4 regions of the Cryobacterium sp. W22_MBD10_FK3 genome follow, and region 3 is predicted to be linked to each of the others. Evidence: predicted binding sites of a transcription regulator. Region 3 holds the regulator's gene; each other region holds the start of a gene.
What was found. Region 3 encodes LexA, which represses DNA repair genes until DNA is damaged. Its sites were predicted from a motif close to TCGAACANNTGTTCGA; they were not measured.
Positions count from the first base shown of each region.

Region 1: the regulator LexA is predicted to act here: its motif matches at 5,990-6,005, upstream of ACEN2M_RS10120 (DUF222 domain-containing protein).
Region 2: the regulator LexA is predicted to act here: its motif matches at 6,922-6,937, upstream of ACEN2M_RS00190 (DUF222 domain-containing protein).
Region 4: the regulator LexA is predicted to act here: its motif matches at 5,831-5,846, upstream of ACEN2M_RS08985 (DUF222 domain-containing protein).

Region 1 covers NZ_JBGQOH010000008.1:53,832-61,721, forward strand. The annotation lists gene ACEN2M_RS10095 (MFS transporter) at 1-33, opposite strand, end outside; gene prfB (peptide chain release factor 2) at 103-1,209, shown strand; gene ftsE (cell division ATP-binding protein FtsE) at 1,292-2,509, shown strand; gene ftsX (permease-like cell division protein FtsX) at 2,506-3,420, shown strand; gene smpB (SsrA-binding protein SmpB) at 3,521-3,997, shown strand; gene ACEN2M_RS10120 (DUF222 domain-containing protein) at 4,087-5,970, opposite strand; RNA gene ssrA (transfer-messenger RNA) at 6,234-6,619, shown strand; gene ACEN2M_RS10130 (class II glutamine amidotransferase) at 6,709-7,545, opposite strand; gene ACEN2M_RS10135 (carboxylate-amine ligase) at 7,743-7,890, shown strand, end outside.
Region 2 covers NZ_JBGQOH010000001.1:40,125-48,014, reverse strand. The annotation lists gene ACEN2M_RS00215 (ABC transporter ATP-binding protein) at 1-561, opposite strand, end outside; gene ACEN2M_RS00210 (response regulator) at 663-1,352, opposite strand; gene ACEN2M_RS00205 (sensor histidine kinase) at 1,349-3,313, opposite strand; gene ACEN2M_RS00200 (ketopantoate reductase family protein) at 3,415-4,302, opposite strand; gene ACEN2M_RS00195 (PPOX class F420-dependent oxidoreductase) at 4,418-4,834, shown strand; gene ACEN2M_RS00190 (DUF222 domain-containing protein) at 5,019-6,902, opposite strand; gene era (GTPase Era) at 7,125-7,890, opposite strand, start outside.
Region 3 covers NZ_JBGQOH010000012.1:67,568-75,457, forward strand. The annotation lists gene metE (5-methyltetrahydropteroyltriglutamate--homocysteine S-methyltransferase) at 1-2,316, shown strand, start outside; gene lexA (transcriptional repressor LexA) at 2,391-3,092, opposite strand; gene ACEN2M_RS12435 (LysM peptidoglycan-binding domain-containing protein) at 3,396-3,797, shown strand; gene ACEN2M_RS12440 (histidinol-phosphate transaminase) at 3,933-5,018, shown strand; gene hisB (imidazoleglycerol-phosphate dehydratase HisB) at 5,028-5,645, shown strand; gene hisH (imidazole glycerol phosphate synthase subunit HisH) at 5,642-6,274, shown strand; gene priA (bifunctional 1-(5-phosphoribosyl)-5-((5-phosphoribosylamino)methylideneamino)imidazole-4-carboxamide isomerase/phosphoribosylanthranilate isomerase PriA) at 6,337-7,083, shown strand; gene ACEN2M_RS12460 (SseB family protein) at 7,067-7,890, shown strand, end outside.
Region 4 covers NZ_JBGQOH010000006.1:180,021-187,910, forward strand. The annotation lists gene ACEN2M_RS08975 (DEAD/DEAH box helicase) at 1-2,472, opposite strand, end outside; gene ACEN2M_RS08980 (class I SAM-dependent methyltransferase) at 2,602-3,807, shown strand; gene ACEN2M_RS08985 (DUF222 domain-containing protein) at 3,928-5,811, opposite strand; gene ACEN2M_RS08990 (histidine phosphatase family protein) at 6,159-6,776, opposite strand; gene ACEN2M_RS08995 (hypothetical protein) at 6,825-7,890, opposite strand, start outside.

The sequences.
Region 1 (7,890 bases), on a different contig from region 3:
TCCCCGGAGACTGAAGGGGCGCTCGGTACTCATCGGATCGATGCTACCGCCAGGCCCAACACCGGTGTTCACGCGGGTGGGCCCGGTAGGCTGGATTCCACAATGATTGAGCTGGATTTCTCTGAGCAGATCGCCGCGCTGCGGGCCACGTTTGACGACATCCGGTCGGTGATCGACATCGACAGGCTGAAGCTGGACATTGCCGAGCTGAACGACCAGGCGGGTGCCCCCGACCTGTGGAACGACTCCGAGCACGCCCAGAAGGTGACCAGCGAACTCAGCCACCGCCAGAGCGAGCTCAAGCGCATCGAGAGCATCGAGTCGCGTCTCGATGACCTCGAGGTGCTCGTTGAGCTGGCCAACGCGGAGGGCGACCAGGAGTCGGCCGACGAGGCGACCGCCGAGCTGAAGAGCGTGCAGAAGGTGCTCGGCGACCTCGAGGTGCACACCCTGCTGAACGGTGAGTTCGACCCGAACCCCGCCGTGATCACCATCCGCGCCGGCGCCGGTGGCGTCGATGCCGCGGACTTCGCCGAGATGCTGCTGCGCATGTACCTGCGCTGGGCCGAGCAGCACGATTACACCACCAACGTGCTCGACGTGAGCTACGCCGAAGAGGCCGGCATCAAGTCGGCCACCTTCGAGGTGAACGCTCCCTACGCCTTCGGCACGCTGAGCGTCGAGGCCGGCACGCACCGTCTGGTGCGGATGAGCCCGTTCAACTCGGCGGGTAAGCGTCAGACGTCGTTCGCCGCGGTCGAGGTGGTGCCGCTCATCGAGCAGGCCGAGGCCGTGGAGATCCCCGACAATGACATCCGCGTCGACGTGTTCCGTTCCAGCGGCCCGGGCGGCCAGTCGGTGAACACCACCGACTCCGCCGTGCGGATCACCCACCTGCCCACCGGACTGGTGGTGAGCTGCCAGAACGAGAAGAGCCAGATCCAGAACCGCGCCGCGGCCATGCGGGTGCTGGCGTCCCGGCTGCTGCTGCTGCAGCGCGAGCAGGAGGCGGCCACCAAGAAGGAATTCGCCGGCATCATCACCGCCAGCTGGGGCGACCAGATGCGCAGCTACGTGCTCGCGCCCTACCAAATGGTCAAGGACCTGCGCACCGAGTATGAGGTGAACAACCCGTCCAACGTGTTCGACGGTGACCTCGACGGCTTCATCGCCGCGGGCATCCGCTGGCGCAAGACGCCCACCGACTAGGGCGGCACAAACCTGTCGAGTTGCTGGTTGAGGCATGTCGCAAGTAGGTAAATCACGGATGGCTGCCTAGGCTCGAAACGCCATGATCCGATTTGATCACATCACCAAGAAATATCCCGGTACGAACCGACCGGCCCTGAACTCAATCGACGTCGAGATTCTTCGCGGCGAATTTGTCTTCCTGGTCGGGGCTTCGGGCTCGGGTAAGTCCAGCTGCCTTCGCCTGATGTTGAAGGAGGAGAAGCCGTCCAGCGGAAGCATTCACGTGCTCGGCCAGGACCTGCGCTCCATCTCCAACCGCAAGGTGCCGTACTTCCGCCGCAACCTCGGGGTGGTCTTCCAGGACTTCCGCCTACTGCCGAACAAGACCGTCTACGACAACGTCGCGTTCAGCCTGCAGGTCATCGGCAAGTCCCGTGGGTACATCCAGGAGGCCGTGCCGGACACCCTGCAGATGGTGGGCCTGGCCGAAAAGGCGCAGCGTCTGCCGCACGAACTCTCCGGTGGTGAGCAGCAGCGCGTGGCGATCGCCCGCGCGATCGTGAACAAACCGCAGATCGTTCTCGCCGACGAGCCGACCGGAAACCTCGACCCGACCACCAGCGCCGAGATCATGTCGCTGCTGGCCCGGATCAATGCCGGTGGCACCACGGTGATCATGGCCACACACGAGGCGGGCATCGTCGACAAGATGAAGCGCCGCGTGATCGAACTCTCCGCCGGCCAGATCGTGCGCGACGAGCGCCAGGGCGGTTACGCCACGGCGGCCATCCCCATGGTGCTGGCTCCGGGCGAACGGGCCGCGTCCAGGTCGTCCCGCATGCCGACCACGACCGCCGCCCCCGCCGAGCCGCTCACCTACCCCTCGACGGAGGTGCTGCCCCAGGAGGTGGCAACCGCCGAGGTCGAGGCCGCTGCAGTAGCGGTGAACACGGCTCCGCCCGCGGCGCCGACGGCCGACCCCGCGCCGATCGAGCGCGATGAGCCGGTACCGGCGCTCGCGTTCGCGCCGGCACCACCTGCCCCGCTGGCTGCACCGCTGGCCCCGCCGGCCCCGGTGGCTCCCGGCCAGCCCGCGCCGGTGGTGGCCCAGCAGTCCGAACCGGACCAGCCGGAACCTGTCGAGCCCAGCACGGAGCCGCCGGTCGACCAGCCGACGTCCACCATGACCAGGCCGGTGCTCCCGGTCACCCAGCACGACGAACCAGAACAGCTCACGCTGGCCGAGAAGCTCGGCCTGCGGGCTCCGGGCGAAAAGGCCGACCCCACCAGTGAGCAGAACGTAGGACCCACCCGATGAGACTCGGACTTGTGCTTTCCGAAGCATCCAATGGCCTCCGCCGCAACGCCTCAATGGTCGTTTCCGTCGTTCTGGTCACGTTTATCTCGCTCACCTTCGTGGGCGCGGCGATCCTGATGCAGATGCAGATCGGCCAGATGAAGAACTTCTGGTACGACCGTGCGCAGGTGGGCATCTACATGTGCACCGCCATCTCGCCGGGGGAGACCTGCACGGCAGGAGAGGCGACCCAGGAGCAGATCGACTCGGTGGAAGCTCAGCTGGAGTCCCCGACCCTGGCGACCTTCGTGGACAAGTACTACTTCGAGACGCACGAGCAGGCGTTCGAGAACTTCAAGACGCAGTTCGCCGGCAACCCGGTCGCCGACTATGTGACTGCCGACCAGCTGAATCAGACCTTCTGGGTGAACCTCAACAACCCTGAGGACTCCGACGTTCTGGTGGAGAGCCTGTCCGGTGTCGCCGGTGTCGAGAACGTGGCCGATCAGCGCAAGTACCTCGACCAGATCTTCTCGGTGCTGAACGTGGCCAGTTACACGGCCATCGGCATCGCGTCGCTGATGCTCGTGGCGGCGGCTCTCTTGATTGCCACGACCATCCGGCTTTCCGCGTTCTCCAGACGCAAGGAGCTGGGCATCATGCGGCTGGTGGGGGCGTCGAACCGGTTCATTCAAACGCCGTTCATCCTCGAGGGTGTGTTCGCGGCCCTGCTCGGTTCGCTGTTGGCCGGTGGTGCGATCGTGGCGATCGTGCACTACTTCGTGCAGGGCTATCTGGGCGCCAGCCTGACCGGGTTCGCCCTGGTGGGCCTGGACGATGCGTTCACCGTGGTGCCCATTCTGCTGGTGCTCGGCGCTGCGCTGGCCGCCGCGTCGGCCAACTTCGCGATCACCCGCTATCTGAAGGTCTGATCCGATCCGGGCAGCGCCAGCTGTGGGATGACTACCACTAGACTGATGGGCTGCCCGGCGGATGCCTGGCCGAATCACCGAACCGATCGAGGAGAATGCCGTGCCCAGGGAAAAAGGCGAGAAGGTCGTCGCGACCAATCGCAAGGCGCGCCACGATTACCTCATCGAGGACACGTACGAGGCCGGAATGGTGCTCAGCGGCACCGAGGTGAAGTCATTGCGTGCCGGGCGGGCGTCCCTCGTCGACGGCTACGCATTCATCGAGTCCGGCGAGGCGTGGCTGGATGCCGTGCATATTCCGGAGTACACCGCCGGTACCTGGACGAACCACCCGCCGCGCCGTAAGCGCAAGCTGCTGCTGCACAAGCAGGAGATTATCAAGATCAGCCATAAGACCAAGGAGGGTGGCTACACCCTCATTCCGCTGAAGATCTATTTCAGTGACGGCAAGGCCAAGGTCGAGATCGCAGTAGCCAAGGGTAAGAAGGAATTCGACAAGCGTCAGACCCTGCGTGAACGCCAGGACAAGCGCGAGTCCGACCGGGCTATCTCCGCCCGCCGCAACCTGGGCGACTAGCGGAAGCCCACGCAACACTGGGACCACGCAACACTGGGACCACGCAACACGCACCAGCCTGACCCGAGCGTCATCCGTGCACCCCGCTGCTACTCGTCGGTTCTTCGGGTGCGGGGGTCGTGGGCCCGGTGCTGGTTCGGTGGCCGCCAAGCGCCGGTCGGGTCAACCCAGTGTGGTGCTTTCACCTGCGGCATGCCGGCGACCATGCGGATCTTCCACCCGCCGCCACTGGTGATGGTGTGGTGGTGATACCAACACAGCAGCACCCCGTTGTTCACATGGGTGTCGCCGCCTGAGTGCCAGGGTGTGACGTGGTGCACTTCGGTCCATTGCGGTGGGCAGTCGCAGCCCGGGATGATGCAACCGCCGTCCCGGGCCGTGATCGCTTTGCGTTGTTTGGGGGTGAAGCAGCGTTCCTTGGACCCCAAACCGAGGACGGCACCGTTGGTGCCGAAGAACAGCGGCTGCATGCCACCGTTGTCGATCAGCTGGGTGATCGTGGTCATCGAGATCGGTTCGTCGACCCCATCGATCCAGCCCACCCCGGCCTGGTTGAGCAGGTCGGTGGCGTTCACGTGCACCATCACCGTGGGTGGCATGCCGCCCATCGTCGGGGTGCGGGGGTCTTGGGCGACCTGCACCAGGATGCCGCGGAGAATGTCGGCGCGCTTCTCGCCGCCGGTGCGTTCGTCGATCAGCTCGCCGGGCACCAGCTCGCCGGCTTCGATGCGCTGCTGCTCGTCCACGGACGGGAACGAGGGCGCGGACCGGGCGGACTGGAACGTGTTGAACAGGTTCTGCATCACCCCTTTCAGCTCCGGCGTTACTCCGCCGCGCAGGGGGTGCAGGCCGTCTTTGCAGGGGCCGAACGAGAACGTGGATTTCGCTTCGACGGTGGGCGCGTTCGGGGCGAGTCCGTCCGGGTTCAGCACGGCCTGCCAACGCACCGCCAGTTTGCGGATCTCATCCGCCGGATAGGTGAACCCGCGAGATTCGCCCAGGCGGCCGATCGGCCCGGTGAACTCGGTGACGGCCTCGCGATCACCATCGGCGTCAGCATCGGCATCAGTGCCGGTGTCGGCGTCGGTGTCGCCGTCGGTGTCGCCGTCGCGATCGCCGGCAGTGTCTGCGTCTCCGTCGTCGTCCGACCCGGTGTCGGTCTCGCCGGGGCCGGGTGTGCGGCCGTAGACGGACCCGGTGGCCTGTTCCACGAGGTCGCGTTCGGCTTTCTGAACGTGGGCGGGGTCGGCGTCGAGGCGCCCGGTTGCCGTGTAGTCGGTCAGGCCGGCGACGATGGTCTCCGCCGCGTCGATGCCCAGCTCCCCGGAGCGCAACGCCGCGGCGACCACCGGGAACACCGGCTCGAACACGGCACCGCCCGCCACCCGGGGCGCCACCTTCTCACCCAACGCCATCCGACGTTTCATCTCCGGCACCGACGCCAGCGTCAACCGGGTCAGCAACACGTTCTGATGCGGAGCGCCCATCCGCCAGGCCATCGACTCCCGGCCCAGCATCCGCCTAGACCGATACCCGACCACCGTCGCGGTACTCACCCGGGCCGCATCCACCGGCCGGCCCGCCCGCTCCACCATCTGCGTCAACGCGACCACCTCGGCGTCGCTGAGCCCATTCACATCAATGGACGCCATCACCGCCTGCACCATGGCCGCCGCGTCATCGAGCACCTTCAGCTTCTCGCCGAACGGCCCGGTATGCGCCCGCTGCACCGCCGGCAACTCCGACGGCTCCCGCCACGGCGGCCGCGGCTTACCCACCGCGGGGCCACTGGGCGTCGAGCCCTGGGTGTCGGTGGTGCCGCCGAGACTGGCGGCATCCGACGGGGAAGCGGTCAGCTCATCGACGACCTGCGGCTCCGGCGCGGCCAGGGCGGTGTTCCAGTCATGGAGATTCGGACCGGCGGGACGAGTTCCCGTCGGTGCGGTGGAGCCTGGAGCCAGCTCGTCGTCCATACCCCCATTCTCTCACGAATAGAACAAATGTGTGAGAATAGGTCAAGTTTTCCACAGGCGAATTCGAATATTTATCAGCACCCGGGGTGGGTTCTATTCAATGTTGCCCGGCTTAGGCGACGAGCCCAAAGTGTTGTATCCTGAAAGGCCGTAGTGGTGAGCTGAGATGTTCGCCACTGCGGTCCTGGAAACGGGATTGGTAATTCAACAGCGTGTGACAACAACCGCGTCTTCGTCGATACGCATCGACACGACGTGAACATGGGGATGATCGGTTTCGACATTGCCTGCGTAACTGTGAGAAGCGGGTCGAGGATGCAGGGTTATCTCGTAAACGATCTCTGCAAAACAATAAGTGCCAATTCAAACCGCACTGTCTCGCGTTCCGCTTTCGCCCTCGCGGCCTAAGTAGAACCACATTGAGACCGTCAGACCGGGAATGCTCTCTACCCGGACCCTGACGTCATTTAGAGAGATTGCTCCTATCCTGAGCCTCGGGGTATAGGGGGACTTAAACGAGGGCTGGGCTCGTCGGATCAGCTGCCAGTGGCAAGTTCCGGAGCCGAGTAGAACGCCTTCACTGGATACACCCGTAGAAGAAACATGACCACAGCAATGGACCGGGGTTCAATTCCCCGCATCTCCACCATTGGTTGTTGCCACACGCTGTTGACCACCAACACGTTTGCGAACACAAAACGCCACCCTCGAGGTGGCGTTTCGTGTATGCGGATGCGCTCAGCCGGCCAGGAAGGGCTGATGCCGGTACCCGTTCATATCCAGGATGAGTGCGGACGACTCCGGCACTTCCACGAAGGCGCCGGGCAGGTCGTTGAGCGGTTCCGAGACCACGACCTTGGCATTGTCGCCGAAGGTGGCCAGCCGGTCCTGATCGGGGTACATCTGGCGCAGTGTGCGGATGTCCGCCGAGTGGAACAGCGACCGCGTGCGTCCCTGGGTCGAGTAGCGGAAAGCCCACAGGGTGGCGCCGTCCGAGACGGCGACGGTGCCCTGCCAGGGAAACTGCACGCCGTGGTCCTGGCCGATGGACTCGACGGTGCGGATGGCGCGCCCGATGGCGTGGATCGGGTCATCGCGGAGACCGTAGGTCAGCGCGAGGTGGAAAAGCACCTCGGAGTCCGTTGTGCCGAGCACGTTCGGGTACAGCGACGGGTCGATCGCCATGGTCAGGTCGCGCCTGAGCTCGCGCCACCGCGAGATGGCGCCGTTGTGCATGAACATCCAGTTCTCGTAGCGATACGGATGGCAGTTCGTCTGCTGGATCGGCGGAGCGGTTGCCGCGCGAACGTGGGTGAAGAACAGCGGGCTGGTGATCGCCCGGGTGAGTTCGCTCAGGTTCGCGTCGTTCCAAGCCGGTTCGATGCTGTGGAAGAGCGCCGGCTCGGTACCGTGCGGGGCGTCGGTGGGATACCAGCCGAAGCCGAATCCATCGCCGTTCACGGTCTCGGCCCCGAGCGGGGAGTTCAGTGATTGCGCGACGATCGAGTGCTTGGCGTCGAGCACGATCGTCGAGGGACGTAGCGATTCCCCGAGGTACGCCAGCCATCTGCACATCCGTCCATCTCCCATCCGGCACGGCCAGGGCGGCGCGCACGCGACCATTGTGCACCCGTCCGGCGCGGGTGGCCCGGACTTCTCAGCCCACCGACGCCGCCCCCTGCGGCGCACCCTTGACCGCCTTGCGGGGGCAGGCCACACTCGTCGCAGACGGTTCACACTGTCGTGATCCGACGGCGACAGAAGAGGTCAGCGTGGCTACGTTTGGCATCGAAGAGGAGTTCCAATTTCTTGATCCGGTCACCCTGTTGCCCGTGGATGCCGGAGCCCGCGCGTTCGAGCGCCTGGCCGCGATGCCCGAATGGCGCGAGGTCACGCACCGTGAATTCCTGGCCTCGCAGA
Region 2 (7,890 bases), on a different contig from region 3:
GCTGCGGGAGTCCAGGTTGCCGGTGGGTTCGTCGGCGAAGACCAGTTCCGGCCGGGTGGCCAGGGCCCTGGCGATGGCGACGCGCTGCTGCTGCCCGCCGGAGAGCTCGTGCGGCCGGTGTGCGAGTCGGTCGGTCAGACCGAGGGAGTCGATGAGCTGATCGATCCAGCTGTTCTCGGTGGTGCTCGGCTTCCGGCCGTCCAGCGCGAACGGCAGCAGGATGTTGCCGCGCACGTCAAGAGTCGGCACGAGGTTGAACGCCTGGAAGATGAAGCCGACCCGGCGCCGGCGGAGAACGGTGAGGGCGGCGTCGTCCAGGGTGCTGATCTCGGTGTCACCGAGCCAGACCCGGCCAGCGGTGGCGGTGTCCAGCCCCGCCATGATGTGCATCAGGGTGGACTTGCCCGAGCCGCTCGGGCCCATGATGGCGGTGAACTGTCCCCGGCGGATGCCGATGGACACGTCGTCCAGGGCAGTCACCGAGGTGGTGGCCGAGCCGTAGGTCTTGCGCAGGGAGGTGACTCTGGCCGCGAGGCCGAGTTCTGAGGGTGAATTTTCCATGATTCAACGGTACGAATCGGGTGCGGATGGCCGCGTCGGGCCCCGGATGTAGTCAACCGCTCTGCGGGATGATTCCCGGAGCCGCCGGGTCATCCGCTGGGTTACTGGGTGAGCCGGTGCGTGAACGCGAAGACCACGAGCTGCACCCTGTCGCGCAGCGAGAGCTTGGCGAGGATGCGGCTGATGTGTGTCTTGACGGTGGCCTCGCTGAGGAACTCGCCCGCGGCGATCTCGGCATTGCTGAGGCCCAGAGCGGCGAGGGCGAAGATGTCGCGCTCCCGGCTGGTCAGCGAGGTGAAGGCGACAGGCACCTCCTGCTCGGCGGCCGGCGCGTCGAAGTGGGCGAAGAGCTCGCGCGTGGCCGATGCGGCGATGACGGCGCTGCCTGCGTGCACGGTGCGGATCGCGGCGAGCAGGAACTCCGGATCGGCGTCTTTGAGCAGGAAGCCGCTTGCCCCGCCCCGGATGGCCCGACTGGCGCTCTCGTCGAGTTCGAAGGTGGTCAGGACCACGATCCGCGGCGGGGTGCGGCCGGCGGCGCCGGCGGCGGCGATGATGGCCGCTGTGGCGTCGATGCCGTCCATCACGGGCATGCGGATATCCATCAGGATGACGTCGGGATGCACGGCCGCGGCCATGGTGACCCCGGCTGCGCCGTTGCCGGCCTCCCCGACGAACTCCAGGTCGGCCTGGGAGGAGACCAGCATGCGGATTCCGGCCCGGAACAGGGCCTGGTCGTCGACGAGGGCGACCCTGATGCGCGGGGCATCCGCCGGCTGGACTTCACTCATGGGCGTTCTCCGTAGGGTGTGCTGGTCACGATTGGATGCAGGACCGCGCTCGCGTCCGGCCGCACGAGGGCGTTGGTGGTGATTGCCGGCAGGCGCGCGGCCACGATGAAGCGCCCGCCCACGGGTTCAGCGGCCAGGGACCCGCCCGCCAGCAGGGCACGTTCGCGCATGCCGGGGAGTCCGTGGCCGAGTGCGCCGGAGGCATCGGCGGCCGGGATGCTGCGTACGGCGTTGTCTATCGTCACCGCGACCCATCCGTCCGTCCACGCGAGAGTCAAATATACCGCCCGGCCGGCATCGCCGTGCCGGAGGGCATTGGTGAGAGCCTCCTGCACGATGCGGTAGACCGCCAGCTGGGCCCCGGAACCGAGGGTGGTGGGAGTACCCGTGGTGGTCCACTCGACATTGAGCCCGGTGCTCTGCATCTGCGCGACCAGGCGGTCGAGGTCGGCGAGCACGGGCTGCGGGCCGTCGGCGGCGTCCTGGCGTAGTCGGGTGAGAAGGATGCGCACGTCGCCGAGGGCCTCCCTGGCCGTGGTCGAAATCGTCGTCAGCGCCTCGTCGACGGCTTCGGGGTTGGCGGCGCGGGCGTAGCGGGCGCCGTCAGCCTGCGCGATCACCACGGCCAGGGAGTGGGCGACGACGTCATGCATGTCGCGGGCGATCCGGTTGCGTTCCTGCTCGACGACCACGTCACGTTGCGCCGCACGTTGTTCCTCGACGGCCCTGGTCTGCGTGAGCCGGCCGTCCCGCGCGGTTTTCCAGGTGCGCATGAGCAGCCCGAGGGTCCAGGAGAGCCCCAGCACGGCGATGCTGCCGATCAGGGTGGCGATGAATGCCCAGAGCAGGCTGGCCGCGGCGCCCTGCGCGACGGCCTCGGCAATCGACGTCGCGCCACGTTGGCCGACGCTGATGTAGCTCGCGGCAAGCAGAGAGCCGATGCCGACCGACACCAGGCCGGCCCACCGCACCAGCCGGTTGCCGTAGGCGGCCGTGACATACAGAACCCCGAGCACGGCGAGGTTGCCGACGAGCACCGGCAGTCCGGCCAGCATTTGCGCCAGGGCACTGATCCAGGCGATGCCCAGCGCCAGACCAGGTGACAGCCGCCGAACGGCCAGGGCGGCGGTGAAGCCGATCAGCGCCAGGAAGAGTGCGACGTCGGTGCTGGCGTCGACGGTCACGCTGAAGAGGAAGAAGGCCACGGCGAGCCCGACGTCCACGGTGACGGAGCGCCGGGAGACCGTGCGGAACACCAGGCCTGCGCGGAGCCGGCCAGCGAGCGAGCCATCGAGAAACCCACCGGACACTCGGCCGAGCGGGCCGTCGAAGGTCAGCGTGCCCGCCGGGTCGCCCTGCGGAAGCATCAGCCAGGACTCCGCGGTGAGGGCGGCAGGGGGAACTGGACCCGCCGCGTCACGGCGGTCTGCCCTCCCGTGCAGAACCAACCCCAGCACCCAGCCGCCCACAAGCACGAGGGTGGCCAGGAACCCGCAGCTGAGCCGGAAGCCGAGGTCGCCGAAGAACCTGAGCGTGCCGATCGGATCCTGGGCCTGCTCGATTGACAGGGGCATGAGGAACACCCCGGTGATGAGCAGGCCGAGGAGCAGAGCAGCTGCCAGCCCGACAAACCTGACGTATCGCCGCCCGTAGAGGGCAGCGCCCCAGACCACCAGGCAGCCGGAGGTGACCAGCAACGGCAGGGTCGCCCAAGCGCTCAGGTAGCCGGAACCGGCGGTGCCCATCGTGACGGTCGCCACCGCTCCGATCGTCATGGCCAGCAGCGGAGCGAAACGGGACAGACCAACGGCGATCGCGAGCATCCAGATCACCAAGAGCATCGACGTCTGGCCAGCCCACAGTGCCGGGGTCCCCCACGCCAGGGCGAGAATCACGCCGAGCGCGGGTTCCAGTGCCCAGCGGTGCTGGGCGGTACGCGTGATGAACCCTGGAGCCGGCATGGTTACAGCGTAGGGCTCCCCCGTCGCCGGGTCAGGGTCCCCGACCCCGGATCATCCCGCGGTCCCCGGGAAGTCATCCCAGCGATGTAGCGCGCGGACGGTTATCGCGCGGTGAGGTCCGCCACCAGCCGCTCCAGCGTGGGGGTGTCTGCACCGAGGGTGCGGCCGCGACGGGCCAGGGCTCCCCCGATGGCATCCAACTCGCTCGGCCGGCCGGCCCCGAGGTCGTTCTGCAACGACGAGCGCATGGACGATGGCAGTGCGGCGAGGGCGCCGGCCAGTTGGCCGGGGTCCGTGGGCACACCGTCCAGGGTGGCGACCCGGGCCACCTCGACCAGAAGCGCGGTGGTCAGGGCGCTGTCTTGTTCGATGGCGGCGCCGATCGGCAACCGCCAGTAGGAGGTGAGCAGGGCCATCGGGGCGAGAAAACGAAGTTTGGCCCAGAGCACCTCTTGGTCGGTGCCGCCAACGGTCACGTTGAGTCCGGCGGCCCGCCAAGCGGCGGTGATGCCGGATTCGGCGGCGTGCGCGGGCACGGTGAGCCGGAGGAACGGGCTGCGGTGCTCGATCACGGTGGGGCTGAGCCTGGTCGATTCCACCGCGACGGAGGCACCGGCTACGAGCGCTCCCGGCATCTGACCCCGGAGCATGGCCAGATGTTCGATGCCGTTGAGCAGCGCAACCACCTCAGCGGGCCGTGCCTGCGCAAGCGCGCCGGTCACGCCGGTCACGGTAGTCAGGTCGGTCAGGTCGTAGGCCTTGGTGGCGAGGATGACGTTGGCGCCCTCGGGGACCTCGGTCAGCGCCGTGATCTTCGAGACGCCGTCGCCGAAGTGGCCGCTACGGATGGTGATGCCCTCTGTGGTGATCGCTCGAGCGGTTTGGGGCCTGGCGACGACGACGACCTCGACGCCGGCGCGGTCAAGCAGGGCGGCCAGTAGGCCTCCGACAGCTCCGGCGCCGACAACGGCGATGATCGGCTCAGACATTGAATTCCGTCGACATGTGTGGCTCCCTGATCCTCGGGCTCTGCCGATGCGGTCCGGATGGGCCGTGGCTGGCGTTCCATTGTGGCAAAGACTCCGAGCAGCTTAGGGTGTGGGAATGCCCACCTCCGCTGCAGCTCTCGCCGCGCTCGCCGACGAGCGCTTCGTTTCCCTCACCACCTACCGCCGATCCGGCGTGGCGGTGTCCACTCCAGTCTGGATCGCCAGAGACGGCGAGGACCTCATCGTCACGACCCCGAAGGAGAGCGGCAAGGTCAAGCGGCTGCGTAACGACAGCCGGGTGCAGCTGCGAGCCTGCTCCCGCACCGGATCGGTGAAGGACGGCGCCGTTGCGGTCGACGCCCACGCGGCCATCGCCGATGACGACGGGAGCCGGGCGTTGCTTGCCCAGGTCTTCGGGGGCAAGTACTGCACTGAATACAGGGTGTTCATGTTCATCGAACGGCTGGGCAAGGCAGACGCGAAACAGCGCGTGCTTTTGCGGATCAGCTCCGGAAACACGCCAGCGTCCTAACTGCCCGGCACTTTCCCCGTCGCCGAGTGTCGATGCCGGGCCAGGCTTGTGCAAAATAGTCCGCAGGACGAGCCCTGGCGCGTGACCACCCAACCATCGAACGTGTCGGCGGAGTCCTGATTCTGTCGACGTACGCCTGGCCGAGCTTGCCAATGACGATCCCATGAGACCCGCGACTCCGCGGCTACTCGTCGGTTCTTCGGGTGCGGGGGTCGTGTGCCCGGTGTTGGTTCGGTGGCCGCCAAGCGCCGGTCGGGTCGATCCAGTGCGGTGCTTTCACCTGCGGCATGCCGGCGACCATGCGGATCTTCCAGCCGCCCCCACTGGTGATCGTGTGGTGGTGATACCAACACAGCAGCACCCCGTTGTTCACATGGGTGTCGCCGCCTGAGTGCCAGGGCGTCACGTGGTGCACTTCGGTCCATTGCGGCGGGCAGTCACAGCCCGGGATGATGCAACCGCCGTCCCTTGCGGTGATCGCTTTGCGTTGCCGCGGGGTGAAGCAGCGTTCCTTCGAGCCCAAACCGAGGACGGCACCGTTGGTGCCGAAGAACAGCGGCTGCATGCCACCGTTGTCGATCAGCTGGGTGATCGTGGTCATCGAGATCGGTTCGTCGACCCCATCGATCCAGCCCACCCCAGCCTGGTCGAGCAGGTCGGCGGCGTTCACGTGCACCATCACCGTCGGCGGCATGCCGCCCATCGTCGGGGTGCGGGGGTCCTGGGCGACCTGCACCAGGATGCCGCGAAGAATGTCCGCGCGTTTCTCACCGCCGGTGCGCTCGTCGATCAACTCGCCCGGCACCAGCTCGCCGGCCTCGATACGCTGCTGCTCCTCCGCGGACGGGAACGAGGGCGCCGACCGGGCGGACTGGAACGTGTTGAACAGGTTCTGCATCACCCCTTTCAGCTCCGGCGTCACTCCGCCACGCAAGGGGTGCAGACCGTCTTTGTAGGCGCCGAACGAGAATGTGGACTTCCCTTCGACGGTGGGCGCGTTCGGGGCGAGCCCGTCGGGGTTCAGCACGGCTTGCCAACGCACCGCCAACTTGCGGATCTCATCGGCCGGATAGGTGAAGCCGTCCGACTCGCCCAGGCGACCGATCGGCCCGGTGAACCCGCCGCCTGCCGCGCGATCACCATCGGCGTCAGCGTCAGCGTCAGCGTCAGCGTCAGCGTCAGCGTCAGCGTCAGCGTCAGCGTCGGCATCGGCATCGGCGTCCGTGGGGACAGTCTCGCCGGGGCCGGGCGTGCGGCGGTAGACGGACCCCGTGGCCTGTTCCACGAGGTCGCGTTCGGCTTTCTGAACCTGTTCCGCGTCGGCGTCGAGGCGGCCGGTTGCCGTGTAGTCGGTCAGGCCGGCGACGATGGTCTCGGCCGCGTCGATCCCGAGTTCGCCGGAGCGCAACGCTGCGGCGACCACCGGGAACACTGGCTCGAACACGGCGTCGCCCGACACCCGGGGTGTCACCTTCTCGCCCAGCGCCATCCGTCGTTTCATCTCCGGCAGGGATGCCAGGGTCAGCCGGGTCAGCAGCACGTTCTGGTGCGAGGCGCCCATCCGCCAGGCCATGGACTCCCGGCCCAGCATCCGCCGAGACCGGTAGCCGACCACGGTTGCGGTGCTCACCCGGGCCGCGTCCACGGGCCGGCCGGCCCGCTCCACCATCTGCGTCAACGCGACCACCTCGGCGTCGCTGAGCCCGTTCACATCGATCGACGCCATTACCGCCTGCACCGTTGCCGCCGCGTCATCGAGGGCCTTGAGCTTCTCGCCGAACGGTCCGGTGTGCGCCCGCTGCACCGCCGGCAACTCCGACGGCTCCCGCCACGGCGGCCGCGGCTTACCCAGGGTGGGACCGGATTGCGGCGACCCCGCGGTGTCGGTGGTGCCACCAAGACTGGCGGCATCAGCCGCGCCACCCGGCACGGCACCGGTCAGCGAGTCAGTTAGAAGATCACTTCGCTCCGACTCCGGTGCGGCCAGGGCGGTGTTCCAGTCATGGAGATTCGACCCGCCGGGAGTTCCCGTCGGTGCGGTGGAGCCTGGAGCCAGCTCGTCGTCCATACCCCCATTCTCTCACGAATCGAACAAGTGTGTGAGAATACGTCAAGTTTTCCACAGGCTAATTCGTAAGTTTTTCTCCTCGGTAGGGCGGGAAAATTCGATACCCGACCGACAAAGTGGGCGTGTCGAGGTCAGCGTGCGGGGTCTGGGCGGGGTCGACCAGTGGGCGCCGCACCCGGGCTCGGGGCGCGGCACCGACCGATGCCCCGGTGACAGGCCGCGCTAGAAGCCCAGGCGACCGAGCTGCTTCGGGTCCCGCTGCCATTCCTTGGCCACCTTCACCCGCAGCGAGAGGAACACGCGCTTGCCGATCAGGGGCTCGATCTGCTTGCGCGCGCGCATGCCCACATCCTTGAGCCGGCTGCCGGAATGACCGATGATGATGCCCTTCTGGCTGTCCCGCTCCACGAAGAGGTTGGCGTAGATCTCCACCAGCTCCTGGTCGTCACGCTCGATGATGTCGTCGATCGTCACGGCGATCGAGTGCGGCAGTTCGTCGGTGACCCCCTCGAGCGCCGCCTCCCGGATGTACTCCGAAATCCGGGATTCCAGGCTCTCGTCCGTCACGGCATCCGCGGGGTACAGCGGAGCGTCGCTGAGCGGCAGCAGGCGCAGCAGCTCGCTGCTGAGCACATCGAGCTGGATCCTGCTGGTGGCCGAGATCGGCACGATGGCCTCCCAGTCGCGAAGCTGCGAGACCGCCAGCAGCTGGTTGGCCACGCTGGTCTTGGAAGACATATCGATCTTGGTGACGATGGCCACCTTCTTGGCGCGCGGGAAGTTGTCCAGCTGCTCGTTGATGAACTTGTCGCCGGGGCCGATCGGTTCGTTCGCCGGGATGCACAGGCCGACGACGTCGACACCGCTGAGCGTGGACTGCACGAGGCTGTTCAACCGCTCGCCGAGCAGCGTGCGGGGGCGGTGGATGCCGGGGGTGTCGACCAGGATCAGCTGGCCGTTCTTCTGGTGCACGATGCCGCGGATGGCC
Region 3 (7,890 bases):
ACCACCGTCCCCGCCTTCCCCACCGGAACGATCCTCGGCTACCCCCGGATCGGCCGGCGCCGCGAGCTGAAGAAGGCCGTCGAAGCCTTCTGGGCCGGCCGCATCGACGCCGCCGAGCTCGAGACCATCGCTGCCGCCCTGCGCAGCACCACCCGGGAGCGCCTCGTGGGCCTGGGCCTCGGCCGCTCCGACTCGTCAATCCCCGAAAGCTTCTCGTTCTACGACCAGGTGCTGGATGCCGCGGTGACCGTGGGCGCCATCCCGGCCCGCTTCGCCGGCCTCGTCGACGCCGACGGCCACCTCGACCTCGCCGGCTACTTCACCCTGGCGCGCGGCGCCGGCGAGAACCTGCCCCTCGAGATGACCAAGTGGTTCGACTCCAACTACCACTACCTGGTGCCCGAAATCGGCCCGGAGACCAGGTTCCACCTGGCCAGCGACCGCATCGTGCGGGAGTTCGAGGAAGCCGTCGCCGCCGGCTTCCTCACCCGGCCGGTCATTGTCGGCCCGGTCACCTTCCTGCTGCTGGCCAAGCCGAGCGAAGCGGCCCCGGCCGGCTTCCACCCCCTGGACCGCCTCGACGACCTGCTGCCGGTCTACGCGGCCCTGATCGAACGCCTCGCCGCGGCCGGCGCGGAGTGGGTGCAGCTGGACGAACCGGGTCTCGTGAGCGAGAGCATCGACATCCCGCGGGACCGCGCCCTGGCCGCCCTGGCCCAGGCCTACGACACCCTCGGCGGGCTCGACACCCGACCGGGACTGTTCGTTGCGGCCCCCTACGGCAGCCTCGACGACGCCCTCCCGGTGCTGGCCAACACCCCGGTCGAGGCGATCGGCCTGGACCTGGTGCGCGGCACGGTGCCGGCCGGCATCCCCGGGCTGGAGGACACGACTCTGGTGGCCGGCGTCATCGACGGCCACAACATCTGGCGCGGCGACCTCGCGGCGGCATTCGACACGGTCGGCCAGCTGAGCAGGCTGAGCGAGAACGTCGCGGTTTCCACCTCCACCTCGCTGCTGCACCTGCCGCACGACGTCACCGACGAGACCAAGCTGGGAGCCGACCTCACCAGCTGGCTGGCCTTCGCCGACCAGAAGATCGGCCAGGTCGCCACCCTCGCCCGCGGCCTCTCCCACGGTCAGGCAGCCATCCAGGCCGACCTTGACGCGGCCACCGCGGCACTGGCCCAACGTCGCGTGTCGCCCGGCGTGCGTGATGGCGCCGTGCGCGCCCGGCTCAACACGCTCACCCCGGCCGACTTCAGCCGGGGGGACTACGAGAGCCGGGTCGCCGCCCAGGAAGCCGTGCTCGACCTGCCGCCGCTGCCGACCACGACCATCGGTTCGTTCCCGCAGACCACTGAGATCCGCCGCGCCCGAGCCCGCCTGGTCTCCGGTGACCTCGCGCCGGCCGACTATCGGGAGCTGATGCGCGCCGAGATCGGCCGGGTCGTGCAACTGCAGGAAGACCTCGGCCTCGACGTGCTCGTGCATGGCGAACCCGAGCGCAACGACATGGTGCAGTATTTCGCCGAGAACCTCGACGGCTTCACGGTGACCGAAAACGGTTGGGTGCAGTCCTACGGCAGCCGGTGTACCCGACCGTCCATCCTCTGGGGCGACGTGTCCAGGCCGGCGCCCATCACCGTGGAATGGTCCAGCTACACCCAGAGCCTGACCGAGAAGCCGGTCAAGGGCATGCTCACCGGGCCGGTCACCATCCTGGCCTGGTCGTTCGTGCGTGACGACCAGCCGCTGGGGGAGACCGCCCGCCAGGTGGCGCTCGCCCTCCGCGATGAGATCGGCGACCTGGAAGCCGCAGGCATCCAGGTCGTGCAGGTCGACGAGCCCGCGCTGCGGGAACTGCTGCCGCTGAAGAAGAAGGACCACGCCGACTACCTCGACTGGTCGGTCGGCTCGTTCAGGCTCGCCACGGCGGGCGTCGCGGACCAGACGCAGATCCACACCCACCTCTGCTACTCCGAATTCGGGGTGGTGATCGACGCCATCCGCAACCTCGACGCCGACGTGACCAGCATCGAGGCCGCCAGGTCGAAGATGGAGGTCGTCGCCGACCTGCAGACCAGCGGGTTCGACCACGGCATCGGGCCGGGCGTCTACGACATCCACTCACCGCGCGTGCCCGGTGTCGCCGAGGTCACCGAGCTGCTCGAGCGGGCACTCGAATCCATCCCGGCCCGCCAGATCTGGGTGAACCCGGACTGCGGCCTCAAAACCCGTGGTTATGCCGAGACCGTCGACTCGCTGCGCAACATCGTAGACGCCACCCGCGCCGTTCGGGCCGCACTGGTCTGAACCGACAGCTGACGCAGAACAGGCCCGGTCCCTTGGGGGACCGGGCCTGTTCCGTGTGTGGAACCGGGCGGGGATCAGACCGAGCGCAGCACCGCGACGACCTTGCCGAGGACCTCGGCGTAGTCGCCCAGAATCGGCTCGAAGTTGGTGTTGCGGGGGAGCAGCCAGGTGTGGCCGTCGCGCTGCCGCAGCACCTTGACCGTGGCTTCACCGTCGAGCATCGCTGCCACGATCTCGCCGTTTTCAGCTGTCTTCTGCTGACGGATGACCACCCAGTCGCCGTCGCAGATGGCGGCGTCGATCATCGACTCACCGACCACCTTGAGCATGAACAGCTCGCCCTTGCCCACCAGCTGGCGGGGGAGCGGGAAGATCTCATCGATCTGCTGGTCGGCCATGATCGGGATACCGGCGGCGATACGGCCGACGAGCGGCACCATCGCCGCGTCACCCACCTGAATGCCGGACTGGTAGTCGTCTGCGGCGCCGGGGGTGACGTCGTCACCGGACTGGGGCAGCTCGATGAGCACCTCGAGCGCGCGGGGGCGGTGCGGGTCACGACGCAGGTAACCGCTCAGCTCGAGCTGGTGCAGCTGGTGGGTCACGCTCGACAGTGAGGACAGGCCGACGGCATCACCGATCTCGCGCATGCTCGGCGGGTAGCCGCGGTCGCGGACCGAACGCTGGATGACGTCCATCACCGCGCGCTGTTTGTCGCTCAGGCTCTTGCGGCGTCGCGTGCCGCCCTTGTCCCGAGGTGTGCTCTGTTGTGCCACGTTGTCGCTCCTCTGGTTAGTCGGTCGGGGCTGGTGCTGGTGCTGGTTGAAGGTGTCACTGGCCGGCTGCGGGAAGCCCGCCGGCGGCAATGTCGGAGGTGTCTGTTTGAGTACAGCTACCCGATCGAAACTGTAGCCACTGAGCAGCGATTCGTAGACACGCATTCGAGTGTGTTGCGGAATATCTCTCCATAATATCCGGAAACAGGGTTGATTGTTCGAACACTCGAAGATATATTCGGAACATAGATTCGCATCTGGCCCTCCCGGCCGAGGGCCAGATGCGTTACCAGGAGGTTTGACATGAGCGCAGCATACGCAGTGCAGCCCGGCTCGATCACCCGCGCCACGGCCACCCGCACCCCTTCCACCGGTACCGCCGGCATCCCACCGACCACGCACCTGCGCCTGACCCGCCGCGGGCGCGCCGTGTTCACGACCCTCGCCGCGGTGCCCCTGGTGCTTGGCGCCATCGGCATCGCCATCAACGGCGGCATGGCCGCCGCGGAGGGCACCGCCGGTGTCGGCGCCGTCGCGTTCGAATACGTCACCATCGAGGCGGGCCAGTCGCTGTGGCAGCTGGCCGAGTCGATCGCCCCCGCGCAGGACCCGCGCGACGTGATCGCCGACATCGTCAACCTCAACCAGCTGCCGTCCGAGGCAGTGCAGCCCGGCCAGCGCCTCGCCCTCCCTGCCAACTACTGACCTGCCGACTACTGACCTGCCGACTACTGACCTGCCGACTACTGACCTGCCGACTGCTGATCTGCCGGCTACTGAGCCGGCAGCCGGGATTCGGCCCAGATCGGGGCGGCTCGCGGCGCAACTAAGCTTGTTCGGGTGACCAGCCTCGACGACCTGCCCCTGCGTGACAACCTCCGCGGACACATCCCCTACGGCGCCCCCCAGTTGCACGTGCCGGTGGCGCTGAACGTCAACGAGAACACCCACCCGATTCCGCCCGCTGTCGCTGCCGACATCGCGGCGGCGCTGGCCACGGCCATCCTCACCGTCAACCGGTACCCGGACCGCGAGTTCACCCAACTGCGTGACGACCTCGCCGGCTACCTCGGTCACGGCCTCACCCGCGACAACATCTGGGCGGCCAACGGTTCCAACGAGGTGCTGCAGCAGGTGCTGCAGGCCTTCGGCGGGCCGGGGCGTTCCCTGCTCGGCTTCGCGCCAACCTACTCGATGTACTCGATCCTCGCCTCCGGCACCGATACCCGGTGGATCCCGGGCGGCCGGGACGCCGCCTACGAACTCACCCCGGCGACCGCCGCCCGCTGGGTGCGGGAGACCTCGCCAGACATCGTCTTCCTCTGCTCGCCGAACAACCCCACCGGCACGCCGTTGTCGCTGGAAACCATCGCCGCCGTCTACGACGCCACCCCGGGCATCGTCGTCGTCGACGAGGCCTACGCCGAGTTCGCCCCCGACGGCACCGAGAGCGCCCTCACTCTGCTGCCCGGCCGGGAGCGGCTGCTGGTGTCGCGCACCATGAGCAAGGCCTTCGCGTTCGCCGGTGTGCGGCTCGGCTACCTGGCCGCCGACCCGGCGGTGACTGATGCCCTGCGCCTGGTGCGTCTGCCGTACCACCTGTCCGCGCTCACCCAGGCCGCCGCCGTCGCTGCGCTCGCCCACACCGGGGAGATGCTCGCCATGGTCGACGACATCCGGGTGCAACGTGACCGTCTGGTGCGTGAGCTCACCGGGCTGGGCTACCGGCCGCTGCGGAGCGGCAGCAACTTCGTGCTCTTCGGCGGGGTCGCCGACCCGCACGCCACCTTCGAGGCCCTCCTGGCCGACGGCATCCTGATCCGCGACGTCGGAATCCCCGGCCACCTGCGCGTCTCGGCCGGCACCGAGGCCGAGACGAGCGCGTTCCTGACCGCCATCGCACGGCTCGCTCCGATAGCCGAATAAACTAACGCCATGAGCAACGTCACGCCCTCGCCTCGCCGTGCCCACCTGCAGCGCGAAACAAGCGAATCGAGCATCGACCTGTCGATCGACCTCGATGGCACCGGGGTGAGCGACATCCACACCAGCGTGCCGTTCTACGACCACCTGCTCACGGCGTTCGCGAAGCACTCGCTGACCGACCTCACCGTGCACGCCAAGGGCGACACCGAGATCGACGTGCACCACACCGTTGAAGACATCGGCATCGTGCTGGGCCTGGCCATCAAGCAGGCGCTGGGTGACAAGTCCGGCATCTCCCGCTACGGCGACGCCCTGGTGCCGCTGGACGAGGCACTCGTGCAGGCCGTCGTGGACATCTCCGGCCGGCCCTACCTCGTGCACACCGGCGAGCCCGCCGGATTCGAGTTCCACCTCATCGGCGGCCACTTCACCGGTTCCATGGTGCGGCACGTCTTCGAAGCCATCGCCTTCAATGCCGCACTGACCGTGCACGTCACCGTCGTGGGCGGCCGCGACCCGCACCACATCGCGGAAGCCGAGTTCAAGGCCTTCGCCCGTGCCTTCCGCCAAGCCAAGGCCTACGACCCGCTGGTTTCCGGCATCCCCTCCACCAAGGGCGCCCTATGACCTCGGTTGTCGTTCTGGACTACGGCACCGGCAATGTGCACTCGGCCGTCAAGGCGCTCGAGCTGGCCGGGGCCGACGTCACGCTCACCGGTGACCGCAAGCTCGCGCTCGAAGCCGACGGACTCCTCGTGCCCGGCGTCGGATCGTTCAGCGCCGTCATGGCCGCGTTGAGCGACGCGCACGGCGGCGACATCATCGACAAACGCCTCTCCGGCGGGCGGGCGGTGATGGGCATCTGCGTGGGCATGCAGGTCATGTTCGAACACGGCGTCGAGCGCGGCATCAACACCGAGGGCCTCGGCGAATGGCCGGGCACCGTCACCGCCCTGCCGGCCCCAGTGCTGCCGCACATGGGCTGGAACACCGTCACTCCCGATGCCGAGTCGGTATTGTTCCGTGGGCTGGAGGAGGAACGGTTCTACTTCGTGCACTCCTACGCCGCCCAGGACTGGTCGCTCGATGTCATGCCGCCATTCCCGGTTCCACGGCTCACCTGGGCCGAACACGGCAGCCGGTTCCTGGCCGCGGTCGAGAACGGCCCGCTGACGGCCACCCAGTTCCACCCGGAGAAGAGCGGCGACGCGGGCATCCGCCTGTTGAAGAACTGGCTCGGCACGCTCCGCGACTAGACATCCCCAGCCGACCGCTCCCTTCGCGGTCGCACGAACACGAAAAAGGTCATCAGCACATCATGAGCGAGTTCAACAAGACCCCGAAGCTGGTCCTCCTGCCGGCCGTCGACGTCGCCGACGGCAAGGCCGTGCGCCTCACCCAGGGTGAGGCCGGCACCGAGACCAACTACGGCGACCCGATGGATGCCGCCCTCGACTGGGCCAACCAGGGCGCGGAGTGGATCCACCTCGTCGACCTCGACGCCGCCTTCGGCCGCGGCAACAACACCGGCGTGCTCAAGAAGGTCATCAAGCAGCTCCGCGGCGTGAACGTCGAACTCTCCGGAGGCATCCGCGACGACAAGTCGCTCGAAGCCGCGCTGAACACCGGGGTCAAGCGCATCAACCTGGGCACTGCGGCCCTGGAAAACCCCGAATGGGCCGCCAGTGTGATCGCGCAGTACGGCGACGCCATCGCCGTGGGGCTGGATGTGCGCGGTACCACGCTGGCCGCCCGTGGCTGGACCAAGGACGGCGGCGACCTGTGGCAGGTGCTCGAACGCCTGGAGGAAGCCGGCTGCACGCGCTACGTCGTGACCGACGTCACCAAGGACGGCACCCTCAAGGGACCGAACATCGAACTGCTGCGCGAGGTCATGGAGCGCACCCACCGCCCCGTCATCGCGTCGGGCGGCATCGCCAGCCTCGACGATATCGTGGCGCTCCGCGAACTGGTGCCCCTCGGCCTGGAAGGTGCGATTGTGGGCAAGGCCCTCTACGCCGGCGCCTTCACCCTCGCCGAGGCGCTGGATGTCTCCGGCGCGTAACCTCGGCTCGACAGGCCTGCCGGAGGAGTCCCGAGACTCCGCCGCCGGCGCTGCCGACGACCCGGCCGCTGATTCCGCCGGCCAGCCCTGGGCCGGCCGCGCGCTGGACGACACCGAGTACGCCGACGACGACGGCCTGGCGCCCGCCGCGCTGATGCAGGCCCTCGCCAGATTCCGGGCGCGTGAAACCGGCGAGGAAAGCGTCATCGACGCCGTGCGGGCTGCCCGCCTGCTGATCCCGCTCGTCACCGCCCTCGGCGCGGATGCGGATGCCCCGCACACCGAGGGTGCCGCCGCGGCCGGGGACCGGGGCCCGCACGGGCTGCGGGTGGACAAGACCCAGGAGCTGTCGATCATCACCGTGGCCGGCCCCGACGGCCGGGCCGTGCTCCCGGTGTTCTCGTCGGCCGCGGCCATGCGGGCCTGGAACGCGCTGGCTCGCCCGGTACCGGCGGATGCCGTGCGGGTGGCGTTGGCAGCGGCCCAGGAGAACACCGACCTGGTGGTCATCGACCCCACCGCCGACACCGAGTTCGTGGTGCGCCGGCCGGCGCTGTGGGCGATCGCCCAAGACTCGCCGTACACCCCCAGCTACGCCAGCCGGGTGGTCGCTTCGGCGTTCGACGAGTCCATCGCGAGTGAACTCTCGGTGCTCTCGGTCAGCCTCACCGCCGGCGACCCGCAATCCACGCTCGCCGGTCCCGAGCTGGTCGTGCGCCTCGAACTCGTCGACGGGCTCAGCCGGGCTGTGCTCGACGCCACCCTGGCCCGCCTCGCGGCACGTTGGGCTGCCAACGACGTGATCGC
Region 4 (7,890 bases), on a different contig from region 3:
GAGCAGCGACCACAGCTCCATCAGGTTGTTTTCCAGCGGGGTGCCGGTGATGGCGAGCTTGAACGGGGCCTGCAGGCGCTTGGCGCACTGGTGCGCCCTGGACTTGTGGTTCTTCACGAACTGCGCCTCGTCGAGCAGCAGCCCGTCCCAGCTGACGGCGTCGTACTCGTCGAAATCGAGCCTGAACAGGGTGTACGAGGTGATCACGACATCCGCCGTGGTCACGGCCTCTGCCAACGACGCACCGCGCTTGGCGGTGGTCTCGGTGATGGCGGCTACCGAGAGATCCGGCGCGAACCTGGCGCACTCGGTGGCCCAGTTGTGCACCACGCTGGTGGGCGCCACCACCAGGAAGGGCTTCCGCTCGGTCTGGCGTTGGCGGGCGTCGACGATCAGGGCGATGGCCTGCAGGGTCTTGCCCAGGCCCATGTCGTCGGCGAGCACGCCGCCGAGGCCGGTGTCGTAGAGAAAGCCGAGCCAGTCGAAACCGGTCTGCTGGTACGGCCGGAGTGAGGCGTGCACGGCTGCGGGCAGCTCCCGGTGTGCGATCTCCGCACCGTCGGCGAGGCCGGCCAGGGTGTCGCGCCAGGCGGCGGCCTCGGCTTCGGCGCTGCCGAGGTCCTGCAACTCTTCCCAGAGGTCGGACTGGGCGCGGTTGATGCGCAGCGAGTCATTCGGGGAGTCCTGCAGTCCGCGGGCCTCTTCGATGAGGTGGCGCAGCTGCTGAAGTTCGGGCCGGTCCAGGCTGAAGTAGGTGCCGTCCGGCAGGATCATCAGTTCCTGGCCGGTGGCCAGGGCCCGGAAGACCTCGTCGAAGGGCACGTCCTCACCCTCGACGGTGACCCGCACCGAGAGGTCGAACCAGTCGCGGCTCTCGGCCCTGGCCGAGGTGGCGAAGGTGAGCGTGGGCGGCGCGGCGGCCTCGCGGTACTCCGGGGCGTCGCCGACGAACTGCACAAGAATGTCGTCGGCGTCTTCGAGCACGGGCAGCACGGCCTCGAGAAACTGGATCATGCGGGCGCCGTCGAGGGTGGCGTCGGCACGGAGGAGCTCCGGAGCACCGGTGGCGCCGGCGGACCCGGTGAGCTCCGCGGCGAACAGCGCGGGCCGGTGCGCGGGGAACGCCGCGAATATGACGCTCACGGCATGCAGGATGCGCGTCTCGTCGGCCGTGTCCCGATACCCCGCCGGGGCGTCGTCGGTGGCCGGACCGCGGAGCGGCGCGATGGCGGGCTGTGCCGAGCCACCGGGGCCGCCGATGTAGCGCCAGTCCCAGTGCAGCGTGATGCGGGCATCCGCGTGGGAGCTGATCGACAGGGCGAGCGTGGGGCGCGCGGTGTCGGGCAGGTCGAAGGACTCGTCGGTGCTGATCAGCGAGAGCTGGCCGCGCAGGAACGGGTAGAAGTCGGCGAGGAAGACGTTCTCCTCGTCGGGTGGAACCGTGATGGGGGTCTGCGCCGAGGCGAGCACGCGCAGGTCGCGGCCGAGCTGTCGGGCGAGCGGGGCGAGGGTGATCCGCACGTCGGTGCTGGTGGTCGTCCAGGTGAACAGGCCGTGCGCCGGGTCGCCGATGTAGCCCAAGGCGCTGCGGTCGAGGAGCTGGCCGTCGAGGGAGACGGTGGGGGAGAGGGTGAGGCCGCCGTGGTCGCGGCGGATGTCGAGCGACAGTTCGGCGGGTTCGTCCGAGATGGTCACCGGGTCCTGGCCGGGCGTCGTGCCGATGAACGGGATGCCTGCCTCGCGGGCCTCGCCGAGCAGGCCCCAGAGTGCGCGGTTGGCGAAACCGTCCAGGTGCAGCCACGGGTCGGTGGTCACGTGGTAGCGCTGGCCGGAGGAATAGAGCTCGAAGATGGCGGAGAGCACTCGGAGCTGGGCGCGGTTGAGCATGCCGCGCGAGTACGACAGGTTGTCCCAGGTGAGGTTGCCGCGGATCCACTTGCCCTTCTTGCCGCGCACCATCGGGCGCACGCCCAGCCGGGCCAGGGACACCGTGGGCGCGGGCGTGCGTGCGGCGCGCGGCGGCGGCAGCAACTCGAACTGCAGGGCGAGGGCGGTACCCGTCGTGGGCTCGGCCTCCGGCGCGCGGGTGAGCGGGGCCAGAGCGCTCTGCCAGGTGGCCGGGGCGGCGGTGCGGGTGCGCTGGGAGTCCGCCGAACGGGTCGCGCGGGCGAGGTCGGCGGCGGTGGACCGGCTGGCCAGCAGCAGGGCCACCACGTGTTTGCAGTTGATGCCCATCGGGCAGCTGCAGGTGCCCGACGCGCGAACGACAGTGCCGCTGGCATCCTGCTGGAAGGTCACGGTGACGTCGTACGGTCGGGCCTGGGTGCCACCCACGGTGCCCAGCAGTCGGCTGCCGCCCAGCTGCCAGACCTGGTCTTCGACCCGGCCCTCCTTGGCGTAGCGCACCCCGCGCGAATATGCCTGTGGCCCGACGAGGCGGGCGATCTGCAGATCGCTGAGGTTGTGGGCCATGAGGTGGGGTGTCCGTGACGGTTCGGTGAGCAGGGGTCTCTTATTGTCCCACGCCGCACCGGGCTTGCTGAGCCGTTTGCCCGCCTGGCCGGGCGAAGAGGCCGCCCGCCGGGCGGCTATTCTGAGCGGATGCCTGACTTTCCGTTCGAGCGCCTGCGCCGCTGGCCCGATGTTGAGGCGACCAATCTCTTCGCCGTCGATGCGAGCGACCGGCTGATCCTGGACGAGGCGGCGGTGCTTCTGGACGGTGCCGGCCCCGACGAGGTCGTGGTGCTCGAAGACCACTACGGCGCCCTGACCCTCGCTGCAGCGGCGCAGCTGGGTAGCCGATCGGGCGGGAACCCGGGCATCCGCGTGTACCAAGATGCGCTCTCCGGCGAGCATGCCCTCGACCGCAATGCGGCAGACCTGGCGAGCACGGTACCCGAGCTGGCCGGCCTCGCCGGGGCCTACCGGCACGTGCAGGTGGGCGCCGAGCTGTTCGCCGGGGCCCGCCTGGTGCTGCTGCAGCTGCCGCGCAGCCTGGCCGCGCTCGATGAGTTGGCCGGCGCCATCGCCCGTCACGCCGCTCCCGAGGTGACGGTGGTCGCCGGCGGACGCCTCAAGCACATGAGCCTGGCCATGAACGAGGTGCTGCGCCGGCACTTCGGCGAGGTGCAGGTGACCCCGGCGCGGCAGAAGTCCCGGGTCTTGCTGGCCACGCAGCCGATCCGATCGGAGTCGGCGGAGTCGGCGGAGTCGGTGGAGTTGGTGGAGCCGGCGCGGTCGGAGTGGCCCCGCTCGGTCGTGCACGCCGACCTCGGTCTCACCGTGTGCGCGCACGGTGCCGCCTTCGCCGGCACCACCATCGACATCGGCACCCGCTACCTGCTCGAGTTTCTCGATCGCATGAAGCCGGATGCCGCCACCGCGATCGACCTGGGCTGCGGTACCGGGGTGCTCGCGGCCTCCCTCGCCCGGCGCCGGCCCGGCCTGCAGCTGCTGGCGACCGATCAGTCCGCAGCCGCCGTCGCCTCGGCGGCAGCCACTATGGCGGCCAACGGTCTGGCCGGCCAGGTGCGCGTGCTGCGCGATGACGCCCTGGGTGCGCAGCCGGATGCCTCCGCCGAGCTGATCCTGCTGAACCCGCCATTCCACATCGGTTCGTCGGTGCATGCCGGCATCGCGCTCAAGCTCTTCGAGGATGCGGCCAGGGTGCTGCGTCCGGGCGGCGAGCTCTGGACGGTCTGGAACACCCACCTGGGCTACCGACCGGCTCTCACCCGTATCGTGGGCCCCACCCATCAGGTGGGCCGCAACACGAAGTTCACCGTCACGGTTTCCACCCGCCGCTGAGCGCATCCCGCCGCACCTCCCGGCGTAGCTCATCGGGCTGGCCGATACCAGCCGGTCACACCTGTCTGCGCCGTGCCGAGCTTTTCGAACTGAACCCTGTGACATGAGTGCACCCCGCTGTTACTCGTCGGTTCTTCGGGTGCGGGGGTCGTGTGCCCGGTGTTGGTTCGGTGGCCGCCAAGCGCCGGTCGGGTCGATCCAGTGCGGCGCTTTCACCTGCGGCATGCCGGCGACCATGCGGATCTTCCAGCCGCCCCCGCTGGTGATGGTGTGGTGGTGGTACCAACACAGCAGCACCCCGTTGTTCACATGGGTGTCGCCGCCTGACTGCCAGGGTGTGACGTGGTGCACTTCGGTCCATTGCGGTGGGCAGTCGCAGCCCGGGATGATGCAACCGCCGTCCCGGGCGGTGATCGCTTTGCGTTGCTTCGGGGTGAAGCAGCGTTCCTTCGAGCCCAAACCGAGGACGGCACCGTTGGTGCCGAAGAACAGCGGCTGCATGCCACCGTTGTCGATCAGCTGGGTGATCGTGGTCATTGAGATCGGTTCGTCGACGCCATCGATCCAGCCCACCCCGGCCTGGTTGAGCAGGTCGGTGGCGTTCACGTGCACCATCACCGTGGGTGGCATGCCGCCCATCGTCGGGGTGCGGGGGTCTTGGGCGACCTGCACCAGGATGCCGCGGAGAATATCGGCGCGCTTCTCACCGCCGCTGCGCTCGTCGATCAGCTCGCCGGGCACCAGCTCGCCGGCCTCGATGCGCTGCTGCTCCTCCGCGGACGGGAACGAGGGCGCCGACCGGGCGGACTGGAACGTGTTGAACAGGTTCTGCATGACCCCTTTGAGCTCCGGGGTCACCCCGCCGCGCAAGGGGTGCAGGCCGTCTTTGTAGGGGCCGAACGAGAACGTGGACTTCGCCTCGACGGTGGGCGCGTTCGGGGCGAGTCCGTCCGGGTTGAGCACGGCTTGCCAGCGCACCGCCAGTTTGCGGATCTCATCGGCCGGATAGGTGAACCCGTCCGATTCACCCAGGCGGCCAATCGGCCCGGTGAACCCGCCGGCCGGCCCGCGATCACCATCAGCGTCAGCGTCGGCATCAGTGCCGGTGTCGCCGTTGGTGTCGCCGTGGCGATCGCCGGCAGTGTCTGCGTCGCCGTCGTCGTCCGACCCGGTGTCGGTCTCGCCGGGAGCGGGTGTGCGGCCGTAGACGGACCCCGTGGCCTGTTCCACGAGGTCACGTTCGGCTTTGTGAACGTGGGCCGGGTCGGCGTCCAGGCGCCCGGTTGCCGTGTAGTCGGTCAGGCCGGCCACAATGGTCTCGGCCGCGTCGATGCCCAGTTCTCCGGAGCGCAACGCCGCCGCGACCACCGGGAACACCGGCTCGAACGCAGCGCCGCCCAGCACCCGGGGCGTCACTTTCTCGCCCAACGCCATCCGTCGTTTCATCTCCGGCACCGACGCCAGCGTCAACCGTGTCAGCAACACGTTCTGGTGCGGAGCGCCCATCCGCCAGGCCATGGACTCCCGGCCCAGCATCCGCCGAGACCGGTAGCCGACCACCGTCGCGGTACTCACCCGGGCCGCGTCCACGGGCCGGCCCGCCCGCTCCACCATCTGCGTCAACGCCACCACCTCGGCGTCGCTGAGCCCATTCACGTCAATCGAGGCCATCACGGCCTGCACCGTTGCCGCCGCGTCATCGAGGGCCTTCAGCTTCTCGCCGAACGGCCCGGTATGCGCCCGCTGCACCGCGGGCAACTCCGACGGGTCCCTCCACGGCGGCCGCGGCTTCCCCAGGGCGGGACCACTGGGCGTCGAGCCCGCGGTGTCGGTGGCGCCACGGAGACTGGCGGCATCCGGGCCGGGATCAGGACGCGGAGCGGTCAGCTCATCGAGCACCTCCGGCTCCGGACCGGCGAGGCCGGTGTTCCAGTCATGGAGATTCGGACCGGCGGGAGGAGTTCCCGTCGGTGCGGTGGAGCCTGGAGCCAGCTCGTCGTCCATACCCCCATTCTCTCACGAATCGAACAAAAGTGTGAGAATAGGTCAGGTTTTCCACAGGTAAATTCGAATCTTTTTGCGCCTGGGTTGGGCAGGGTCAAGCCCGACACCTCAGAGGGGTCGTGACAAGCACTACGAACGGACTGGGCGCGTGGGAGGTCGGGTTACGGGGTCTCGACAAGCTCGACCAACGGAGTGGGCGCGTGGCGAGGTTGGGTCGCGGGGTCTCGACAAGCTCGACCAGCGGGGCGGTCGCTCTTCACAAACCAGCAGCGAGGCCACCAGCGCAACCAGCAGCGCAACCAGCAGCGCTACCCAGCCAGCGCCACCGGCCCGCGCGACCAGCAGAGTCAGATTGCCGCGAGCGACCCTGCCACGAGCGGGTCGGCCTCGAGCCGCTCGTTGTTGATCACCGAGGCGGACCAGCCGGCATCCGGGTTGAACTGCACGACCGAGATGGCGGCGTTGAGAATCGGCGGGATCTCCTGCTCGAGCGCGGCCATGAGGCTGAGCCGGATCAGGGTGCCGTGGCAGACGACGATGATGCGGGCGCCCGGGTAGTCCTCGGCGAGCAGGCGCAGCGCGCCCAGGCCGCGGTTGGACACACTGAGCTCGGCCTCGGAACCGCGGAAGTTGCCGTAGCTGCCCTCCACGCGCAGGGCGTCGAGCGTCGGTCCAGCGGAGAGCCCCTCGGCCGGTCCGTAGTTGCGCTCGACGAGACCGGGCAGGTGCCGGGTCACCTCCAGCTCGAGGTCCGCGGCGATGATGTCGGCAGTCTCGGCTGCCCTGGAGAGCGGCGACGACACGACGAAGTCCCATTCGTACTGCGAGAGCGGCTCGACCGCCTCGGTGGCCTGCCCTCGGCCCACGTCGTTCAGGGGAACGTCGGTGGCCCCCTGGATGCGCCCGACGGCGTTCCAGTCGGTCTGGCCGTGGCGGACAAGGGCGAAGGTCGTTGTAGCAGTCACCCCCCTATTCTGCCGTGTGCGGGCGCCCCGCCCCGCAGACGGGTGGCGTCAGTGGGCGGCCAGACCCCGCGAACGGGCGCCGTGCCGCACCGAAACGGATGCCGGCGAGCCCGCCACGGCCGTGCGCCAGAGCGCCAGCACCGACCAGCCCAGCAGCACAACGAGCAACCCGTTGCGCAGCGTGAGCAGCAGGATCGCGCCGGCATCCCCGTGCACCAGGGGCAGGTAGAAGATGGGGAAGATCAGGGTGGTCAACCCGCCGATGAAGAGCGTGAGGTAGGCCGGAACCCGCCAGGCCGCCCAGTCGTGCGCCACTCCGACGGCCACAACCGGGGCGATCCACAGCATGTACTGCGGTGACCCCACCTTGTTGAGCACCACGAACGTGGTGACCAGCGCCAGGGCACCCAGCAGCACCAGCTGGCCGTTGTCGCGGCTGCGGCGGAGGGCCAGCAGCATCAGCACGAAGACGCCCGCGATCACCAGGAACATCAGCGGCGTCATCGCGGTCGCCGCAAAGGACGCACCGGGTCCGGTCACCTCGCGAGTGGCAATGGCGTGGTTTTGGTAGACGGTGCTGCCGTACTGGCCCATCGCGGCCAGCCACACCCACGGCGTCGTCACCGGCGCCTCGAGCTGCAGGGCCCGGTCGGACTGCATGGTGACGAAGCCGGTGAGAAAGCGCACACCCCCGGCGGCCCAGACCGCACCGATGATGGCGGCCGTGATCACCCCGCCGGTTGCCAGCACGCTCAACCGACGCCGGCTGGCCCCCACCACGGCGAGCAGCACGGCAGCCGGCCAGACCTTGATCCAGGTCGCGGCGGTGAGCAGCGCCGCGGCCACCACCGGCCGCCGGGCCAGCAGCACCAGCCCCATGATCACGAGCGGGGCGCTGAGCCCCTCCAGCCGCAGCAGGCCCACCGGACTGAGCACCAGGCTGAACGCCAGCCAGAACCAGGCCGCCTTGTAGCCGGCCCGGTCGCGGCCCCAATCGGTGAGGATGCCGATGGCCGCGGCGTTCAGCGACATCGTCATCACGAACCACAGCAGTTGGTACAGCAGCGGGCCGGCGGCATCCGCCAGCACTATCGGCACAATCGCGCCGATCGGA